DNA from 2 places in the Psychrobacillus syltrankelensis genome. Region 2 is predicted to be linked to the other one. Evidence: riboswitches for the same ligand, from Rfam matches in the RefSeq annotation. Region 2 holds a riboswitch; the other holds the start of a gene.
What was found. A riboswitch is a leader RNA that binds a small molecule or an ion and turns the genes downstream of it on or off. The one in region 2 is predicted to bind FMN.
Positions count from the first base shown of each region.

Region 1: linked by a shared signal. The riboswitch ahead of ACTSKG_RS05080 (ECF transporter S component) and the one ahead of ribE (riboflavin synthase) in region 2 are both predicted to bind FMN.

Region 1 covers NZ_CM144227.1:983,873-989,008, reverse strand. The annotation lists gene ACTSKG_RS05095 (ATP-binding protein) at 1-53, shown strand, start outside; gene sigX (RNA polymerase sigma factor SigX) at 104-640, shown strand; gene ACTSKG_RS05085 (hypothetical protein) at 633-1,892, shown strand; FMN riboswitch at 2,037-2,170, shown strand; gene ACTSKG_RS05080 (ECF transporter S component) at 2,330-2,923, shown strand; gene ACTSKG_RS05075 (ferredoxin) at 3,668-3,916, opposite strand; gene ACTSKG_RS05070 (YpbB family protein) at 4,028-5,062, shown strand; gene ACTSKG_RS05065 (RecQ family ATP-dependent DNA helicase) at 5,055-5,136, shown strand, end outside.
Region 2 covers NZ_CM144227.1:656,081-661,216, reverse strand. The annotation lists gene ribH (6,7-dimethyl-8-ribityllumazine synthase) at 135-599, opposite strand; gene ribB (3,4-dihydroxy-2-butanone-4-phosphate synthase) at 638-1,258, opposite strand; gene ribE (riboflavin synthase) at 1,280-1,918, opposite strand; FMN riboswitch at 2,069-2,200, opposite strand; FMN riboswitch at 2,351-2,482, opposite strand; gene ACTSKG_RS03360 (class I SAM-dependent methyltransferase) at 2,623-3,363, opposite strand; gene ACTSKG_RS03355 (hypothetical protein) at 3,787-4,170, opposite strand; partial or broken gene ACTSKG_RS03350 (MFS transporter) at 4,224-5,136, opposite strand, start outside.

The sequences.
Region 1 (5,136 bases), 330 kb from region 2:
AAAGTGAACTTGGCGTAGGTACAAAATTCATTATCAGGTTGCCCATGATTTAGTGAAACAAAAAAGGTTCATGAACGACTAATTGAAAGAACGGGGGGAGCATATGAATGACTCCGTTTTCCACCGCTTGTATGATAGTTATCATCAAGACGTTTTTCAGTTTCTCATCTATTTGGTTAAAAATAGACAAACTGCGGAAGACTTGGTCCAAGAGGTATATGTGCGTGTTCTTAGGGCGTATAGCAGATTTGAAGGGAAGAGCTCAGAGAAAACATGGCTATTTTCAATCGCGAAAAATGTTGCCATTGATCATTTTAGGAAACAAACAGTAAGGAAAAAAAGGTTGTTCGAGTCTTTTGATTGGGAAACAATGCAGCTTGCTTCGACTGAAATGCTTCCAGAAGACTCGGTGCAATTAAACGATGAAATGAGGTCTTTACTCATCGCATTGGATGATTGTACAGGGGATCAAAAAATGGTTATTATTATGCGTTATTTTCAGGAACTTTCCATTGCTGAAACAGCTCAAATTTTAAACTGGACAGAAGGGAAAGTAAAAACAACTCAACATCGAGCGATAAAAGCTCTTCGTGAACGATTGTCTGTAACAGAAAAGGAGGGTAATGTTCATCATGAGTGAATGGAAAAAAGATGAAGAAGCACTAGATGAGCTTTTAAATAAAATGCCCAAATTTACAGATCAACGTTCAAAAGAAGATGTGTATAAACGGGTGAAAATGGAAATAGAAAATCAAAAGATTAATGAAAAAAGACGAACTACTCGTGTAACTTTAACAAAGTGGCTACCTTTTGCTGTTTCTATTGCCTCCATCCTTATTCTTACGTTTTTAGTTTCATCCTTTTTCAATGATAAAGAATCTTCTTTGATTGCAAGCAAATCCATTGAACAAAAGAGCAATAAAATGTCAGATATGCGTTCAATGGATACTAACGAGAAAGCAACTCTAACAAGTGATGATACGGAAACTGAACAATCTAACTCAATGATGACAATTTCTAGTTTTGATGATTCTCATATAGAGTTAGTACCATTGGACAAAACCAACTCAGTTTACAAAGAAAGTTTAAATGGGGGAACAGTATTTCATTTTTCGTTAATAGAGAATGCATTATCTGTTCCGATCACAATAATAATTCCAAAGAAACAAATGGAAAAAGATTTTCCTAACATGAATCCGAATAGTATTCAATTATATGAACGTTTTGGTAGCCGAATTGACGAAGAAGCATTGGGGTTTGATGAATATCATCCATATAAAGGGTACTTCATAGAGGAAGGCAAGATTTTGAAGCATTATTTGCCTGAGAACCATGGATACGACATTGCTTCAGGTACACTAGGTCCGTATTGGGGTTCAATCAATGAAATATTTAATGATTTCGATTCCATTGAAGTATTAAATGAAGACGGTTCACCAATTGAGTGGAATCAGGTAGGGACTCTGAATGAACCAATTAAATTGGATGGAAAGCTAGGTTATCATAATTATTTTTACTACGTTGCCCAAAGTGGAAAAAGCTATTTATCACCTAATTTTAGTGCTAAGTACAATTCTATCTCAGAAGCATTTTTGGCAATGAAAGAGTCAAATAACGACATCTATACTTCAGTCATTCCATCCAATGTTACGTTTGACTATTCTAATGTTGGTGGTAAAGCAATTATTCGATTTACCGATCCACTAGATTTGAAAACTATGGATTCATTTGCTGCAACGGGACTAATTGAAGCATTTGCTCTTACAGCTGCCAGCTTTGGAACAGAAGTGAAGCTAGAAAATGTTGTTCAACAGCAATGGGCAGAATTTGATTTATCAAAATTTCTTCCAATTCCATTAGGTCCTAACGGTTTTATTATGGAAGAAAAATAATTTTTTTGAATGCTAGCCATTAGTAATCTTATTGGTTAGCATTCTTTTTATGCATCTATATTGAAACAGTTGTATTGCACGTCTGTTTTATTTTTGTTAAGATGATAGTAATTCAAGATATTATCTTGAAGAAAAAAAATATTGATTCATCTTCGGGGCAGGGTGTAATTCCCGATCGGCGGTATTAGAAGATTTTTTTCTTGAGCCCGCGAGCCGTTAAGGCAGGATTTGGTTAAATTCCAAAGCCGACAGTATAGTCTGGATGGGAGAAGGTGAAGGTACAGTCGTTTTTCGTATACTCAAGTACGGATACGCTTATTTTAGTGTGCCTTGTTTCTCCCTTAAGCAATTTTTTTAGCTTAAGGGATTTTTTGAGTACGGAATACGTTCTGAACTTTTCTTCTTGTGGAGTGAATCGCAAAAGGAGAGAGTATATTATGTCAAAAAGTAAGACGCGAATGCTTATTGCAATCGCTATGTTAAGTAGTGTTTCGTTTGTATTGATGCTACTTGCATTTCCATTACCAGTGTTACCAGCCTATTTGAAGGTAGATTTTAGTGATATACCTGCATTAATTGCAGCAATTACAATGGGTCCGATTGCAGGTATTCTAGTAGCATTACTAAAAAACGTATTAGATTGGTTGTTTTCTGGTAGTCCTACCGGTGTCCCAGTAGGGCATATGGCTAACTTTGTAACAAGTATTTTATTTTTAACACCGGTATATGTAATTTATCGCAAAGCATCATCTTCAAAAGGGATTATGTATGGTCTATTCTCTGGAACTATATCTATGGCAATAGGGATGAGCGTGCTTAATTATTTTGTGTTTTTACCTATGTATTCCTATTTTTTGAATTTCCCTATGGAGACAGGTACTGCGCTATTTAATACGATTATTTTCGGTATTTTACCGTTTAATTTAATAAAGGGTATTTTAGTGACGATTGTAATGATAGTTTTATTTAAGCGAATGAAGCCATTGCTTGATAAGGTGAACAGAACATTCAGCATTCCAAATACTAATTAAAATAAGGTCGTTTCTCTTTTTAAGAGAAACGACCTTTTATTTAAAGAAAGAATATGGATTATTGGTTATCTTCTTGCAAAAACAGTGTTCAGAGTAGTTTAAAGAATTAAATAATACCGCGGATTTCCGTTTCAGGTGGACGCTTTCCGCGGGGTGAGCCCATCACCGCCGCTTACGCGTTCGTTGTGATTGCTCATCTGTCTCCGAGGAACAAAGGCTAAGAACGCCACATCGTGTGGCAACGCCTTCGTGACCAACATCCAGTTGGCCTCCCGCTGGAGTCGCCACCTTTCACTCCAATCTATAAAGTGAGTGGTACTTAAGTAAGAGATGCTATTGCTAGCGAAAACAATTTTTTGCACCTTGCAAATACGAAAGAAACTTCGCAAAGTTTGGCACTTTCATTTGCTAATCCCTATGACAAGCGGAACTAGGGGAAAAAATAAATAGGTTTTAAAGGTAAGGAAGGGGAGAGCTTACGAAATTGTATCTTCGGAAGCTCTTAGATGAGTAGGGGGAGCATTTTTTCTCTCATTATCAAAACCAAACGCATTATGTCCACACATATTCCAAGAGGTCAACGGACAAATATCCGTCACAAGATTACCAAAAAAATGGATCGTGAAGTGACTCAGTCACTTCACGATCCAAAAAGTAAATGGTAATAATGTAGCCTATGTTTCGTCCAAAGTACTCAGGAATTAGTGAAGACAAAATACACTTAAAGTGACTCTTGCGCTTTTTTTATTCAAACTTTAATGCGTCGCCTTCAAATGATTCATCTGCCACTTTAATAGAATCAGTTGGGCAACCTTCAAATGCATCTTCCATATCTTCTAGTAATTCGTCTGGTACTTCAGCAGTACCCATGTTATTATCTAGGATAACGAAAGCAATACCTTCATCATCATAATCGTATATATCTGGTGCAGCGGCACCACAAGCTCCACATGCGATACATGTATCTTTATCTACAATTGTATATTTAGCCATTACAATATTCTCTCCTTTATATCTACTTACAAGAATAAGCTATCTTATTCATTCTAAAGGTGTTTACTCGACATTTCAACAAAAATACATTTAAGATGAGAGGTATTTCAATTGTATTTTCAACAACTGTTATTATTAATCATCCATAAATTTCAAGGTGAGAGATCATCTACAGCACCATTTTATTTGTTAAAAGGAAAAAAATCTGGACAAACAATTCAGGATGTTACTTATTTTAACTTACATCCATTTTTCTCAATTTATCCTAAAATATCAAAAGAAGAATATGATGAAGAAATTTCAACATTATTATTTAATGGATATATTAATATAAATGAGTCAACCATTTCATTAACGGAAAAAGGTTTACTTTTAGTCAATTCAATGAAAAAGCCTTTATATAATGGTTGGTTATATAGAGGAAATGAACTTATTTTTTGGGGTAGAGTCGAGTTAGTTGTACAAACATTGTCCAATTTTCAAGCGAATGAAAGAAGGTTTATTCCAAATCAAAAAAGTCTTGAGATTCATCAATTTGTAAAGAACTATTTATTAACGAGGAACTTTCAAGATAAAACATTTGTAGTTGCAATTAAGCAACAATTAGAGCGATTATTTGAAGATCCAATTTTTCAAGATATACACCCTGAGTTATTTGTTTATCGACTAAGTGGAAATGATAAAAGTGGGAATACATGGGAGCAACTTGCTCGGCATTACAATAAAAGAATTATCGATTTGAAACTGTTATTTATTGAATGCTTACATATTATTTTACAAAAGTTAACTCTCGAAAAGTTTCCTGACTTGTTTATACTTACTGAAAATATTGAAGTGCATACTCCGCTCACTGACTCAGCAACGAAAACTTATGAGTTATTTGCAAAAGGGTATGGTATCAAAAAAATTGCAGAATTGCGATCTTTAAAATTAAATACAATTGAAGACCATGTAGTTGAAATAGTCTCTGCAAAACGCGATTTTCCCTACATTTCTTTTATTTCTGCGGAACAAATACGAAAAGTATTGTATATATCCAGGAAGTTACAAACCAAAAAAATTAAAAGTATTAGAGAGCAGTTACCGGAACTTAGTTTTTTCCAAATAAGAATTGCACTCACGAAAGGAGAAGAGGTAAATGGATGAGTTAATTGAGATACTTCAACGAAAATTCGGTTACTCATCTTTTCGAGAAGGGCAAGAAGAAATAATCCAACAAG
Region 2 (5,136 bases):
CTTTTTATTACTTCTCTACACTATAAAACATATCGTATCATATTTAATAATACGTTACGTATATGATCAATGATTACAAAAAGGACAGACTCATTTCAGCCTGTCCTTAGATGTATATTAAATTGCTAATTCACTTAAAATAAACGATTCAAATTCGCCATTTCAATTGCGGACACTGCAGCATCATAGCCTTTATTTCCGACTTTTGTACCAGCACGTTCAATCGCTTGTTCAATTGTTTCCGTAGTTACAATACCGAACATAACTGGTACACCTGTAGTTAAGCCAACACTTGCAACGCCTTTAGCTGTTTCGTTACAAACATAATCGTAGTGTGTCGTAGAACCGCGAATAACGGTACCTAAACCGATAATCGCATCATATTTTTTCGTTTCTGCCATTTTTTTTGCGATGAAAGGTACTTCAAATGCACCAGGCACCCATGCAACATCTACATTTTCCTCGGCAACGCCATGACGCTTCAATCCATCCAATGCACCATCCAATAATTTACCATTAATAAATTCATTAAATCTACCAACAACTACACCAATTTTTAAATCTGTACCTATTAAATTCGCTTCAAATACTTTTCCCATTCTTTATCTCTCCTATAAGTTCATTTTAAATTTTTTTATCAAACTGCTTGTTCTTGTTCTTGTTCATTTCGATATTTCACTAATGCTTCGATCGTCACAAACTTTAAACCATGTGTTTCGGCAATAGTATGTAATTCAGGAACTCTCGCCATTGAGCCGTCTACACTCATAATTTCGCAAATAACTCCTGCAGGTTGCATACCACAAAGTTTCGCAAAATCAACAGCTGCTTCTGTGTGACCTGGACGCTCGAGTACACCATTTTCTTTTGCTACAAGTGGGAACACATGACCAGGTCGGCGGAAATCCGAGCTAACCGATTCCGTGTTTAACAGTTGTAATATCGTTTCTGAACGCTCAAATGCACTAATGCCTGTTTCAGTCGTTTTATAATCCACACTTACAGTAAACGCCGTTTGATGATTGTCCGTGTTATCTTGAACCATCGGATATAAATCAAGACGATCTGCTAACACTTGAGTGACAGGCGTGCAAATTAAACCCCGACCATATGTTGCCATAAAATTAATGTTTTCCGGTGTTGCGTACTCTGCCAACACTAGAAAATCACCTTCATTTTCTCGGCTTTCATCATCTACAACGATAATAATTTTCCCTTTTTTCAAATCCTCTACTGCTTGTTCAATTGTATGGAACATATGTAATGTACCGCCTTTTCGTTAGAATCCATTTTGTCTTAAAAAATCCATTGAGATCGACGAACTTTCTTGCTTTCTTTCCAAATGGTTTATCACGTATTTGCCAAGTAAATCATTTTCAATATTCACTACATCATGCTCTTTTTTAATACCGAGAAGTGTTTCACTAAATGTAAGTGGAATAAGGGAAACTGTTAGTTGATTTGACTTTATACCAAAAATGGTTAAACTAATGCCATCTACTGCAACCGAACCTTTTAGCATACAGAATTTACTGAGTTCCTCACTAATGCTAATATCTACATATACGGCATTTTCTACTTTTCTTTGTCTTAAAATGACACCCGTACCGTCCACATGGCCCGAAACAAAGTGACCACCAAATCGACCATTAGCAGGCATTGCACGCTCCAAATTAACAGCATGACCAATTTGCAAAGATTGAATGCTTGTAGACTTTACCGTTTCTGGCATAACATCCACTGTAAATAGTTCATTCGAAAAAGAAATGACTGTTAAACATACACCATTAACCGCAATACTATCCCCTAGGTGAATATCTTCTACAATCTTTTTGGATTCCAAAGTTAATTGCATACTATTAGGTCCGCTTTTCATCGATTTAACTTTGCCTAAATCTTCTACAATTCCAGTGAACATAGGCTACACCTCTTTTCTGTTTAAGAATTTACTCAAAAATAAAACCCCATAGAAACATCTCTAAGGGGTAGTTGGAAAATTATGTTTTACGCGTCAACAAATAAACCTCTTGAAGTAGTAATTTTCTCCATAAGGAAATAAGCTTGCTCGTACATCCTTCTCCCATCCAGACTATACTGTCGGCTTTGGATTCGCACCAAATCCTGCCTTAAAGAAGGCTCACGGGCTTAGAATTTCTTCATCACCGTCGATTGGGAATTTCACCCGACCCCGAAGGACTACATGTATGAAATTTTGCATTTTGCTAGGTTTTATTTAAAAATAAAACCCCATAGATATATCTCTACGGGGTAATTAGGAAAATTCTGTTTAAAGCATCAACAAATAAACCTCTTGAAGTGTATTTTCTCCATAAGGAAATAAGCTTGCTCATACATCCTTCTCCCATCCAGACTATACTGTCGGCTTTGGATTCGCACCAAATCCTGCCTTAAAGAAGGCTCACGGGCTTAGAATTTCTTCATCACCGTCGATTGGGAATTTCACCCGACCCCGAAGGACTATTCATCTATAAAAACAGTATAGCACTTAAAAAGAAAATTTTCATGGTATAAAAAGTAAACTTAAGTTTCTTAATTTCTGTTCTTAAAAGTGAGCACAAAAAAGACAGACTTTTATCAGCCTGTCCAACTATTTTTTACATATTATTCTTTTCTCAGTTTAACCATGTAAGACATTGCTTCGTTTAAGTCAACATGCACATGATATTCCCAAGTTTTGTAGTTCATCGCACCACCAGGTTCAATATCGACAAGCGTAAGTCCAGTAGTCTCTAATAACTTTTTCAAGTCTTGAGGAGAGTAACATCTTAAAGATTGAGTAACGCTTCCTTCCCCATCAAACCATGTATCAAGCATACGGCAATTCAAAAAATCAAAATCATACTTTCGAAGTGTATTTTCTACTGCCATCTCTTGACCAGCAACACTTGCCCAGTACCAAGGAGTATAAATATCTATTAAGATACAACCATCAGGTTTTAGCCAATTGCTCATTCGTTTTAATAATTTGTGTTGATCTTGATCTTCACCAATACCGAATCCGTCTATATAGCAAATAACATCAAAAGAGTTATGAAGTTCTACCTCATAAAAGTCGCCTTCTACCATTTCAAGCTCCCCGATTAAACTATGTTCGCTTTTCAGCTTTTTCATGTAGTCAATTCGAGATGTTACTAGTTCTACTGCAGTAACAGAGTATCCCTTTTTAGCAGCTGTTATTGCAAACTCTCCGCCTCCCGCACCTAACTCCAAAATGGAATGGAAAGGGTTAGAGACCATTTTCTCGATTTTCGCCAATATTTCCTCATGCTCTTCGTTTGGACCTGTTAGACCTTCTTTATATAATTGAAATTGTTTTTCGTAAAAATTTTTAACCCATTTCATACTGAACACTCCTTATCCAACATTTTTATCATTCAATAAGGTCGATCAGGATGAATCAATTGTAAAGCAGCATATAATGCCTCCAATAACTTGTAATTTAATAGATTATATCACAGATTATTTAGAAAATTATATATAACATTTTATGGAATGAACAGGTTTGTTTACGCTGCAGGAGGACACTTTCCAGGGGGCACTCATCAAGAGGGTTATCTCGCTTCGCAGTCAATTAAAATGAGAAATGACGCAGTTTAATTAATAGCATCTTCATTTTCCGCGGTACAATCTGCTATTAGATTAATACTGCACCGAGCAATTTTTCGTGTTGTTCTCATTTATGAGTCCACTTCCTTTCAGTGGTCTACGTTTTAATTCAAGATGAAACGCTTTATTTCCTTCTTAAATTTATAAATGATCTTTAAACTAACCTTCCAACAATGGTATGTAAGGAATCTCCATTCCATCAACCACAGCAATTTTAAAACCCTTACCTGTTGTATAAATCTTCGTTCCAACAGGCAACTTATTTGCTGTACCATTATTAAAGTTAAATGCAGATTCTTTTTGTTTTATTATTATCCCAACTTGCTCACCTAGCGTATATTCGGATTCTGTAACCCATTCAATCTCTTGGGCATTCGCGTATACAATATCTTCTAAAAGAAAAATATCTGCATCTCTGTTTTTAAGCATATCTTTTGGTGTTGGATTTCCAGTTATTATTTCATTGGAACAACCTAAAACTATTAATAAAAACAAAGAAATATAGAATAATACTCGACCGGTTCTACCTATAAACAAAAACATAGAATAGCCCACTTCCTTTTATTCGTATAAGTTTCTATTCTTTAATAAACGTATTAAGTCCTTCTTGAAGACATATCCATAAATTTGAAATAAGGAAGAAATATTCCTAGCAAAGACACGGTACAGATAATAGATCCTATCAAAAAGTACAATGGCCGTATTCCCCATTGTGCGCTCAAAACTCCGCCTACTAGAACCCCTAATGGCATAGCTCCCCTAATTATAAACAGTCGAACGGAAGATACTTTCCCCATTAACTCATTTGGTACGGTTTGCTGAAAAATGGTTATATTATGTACTCCAAAGATTGCCATAGCTATCCCAGCAATAACTTCGGTAATAATAGCTAAGATAATGCTATGACTAAAGCCTAACGTAATAAAAGTTAAACCACCAATTACTAAAGCTCCTAACATTAAAACTCTTCTACTTTTGTATTTAATTTTTCCAACTAATATTGAACCAACTACATAGCCTAATGGAAAACCTGCCATGAAGTATCCATATTCTGAATAACTACCAGCTAATTCATTTGTAATATAAGGCAATGTGACAACCATCGTCACCCCTACTCCAAATTGAACAAAACCTAAAAAGATTCCTAACCAAACGATAAGACGTTGACCAAAAAAATAAGTTACTCCTTCAAGGAATTGCTCGAGCCAAGATTTTCGTACATTTTGAGTGATTCTTGTCTCTTGTATAAAAAGTAACAGTATACCGCTTGTAAAAAGTATTCCACATACGAATATTAAAGTTGGTATTACGCCTAAATCCTCGATAACAACTCCACCTAGAATCGGTGCAAGGAAGGTCATTAATCGGACCGTTCCGTCAATATATGCGTTCGCTGTTGCTAATTGATTATTAGAAACAATAGTAGGTATAATCGCTTGATTGGCTGGTGTATAGACAGGAATAATTAAACCAACTACTATTTGAACAGCATAAATATGCCAGGTTTCA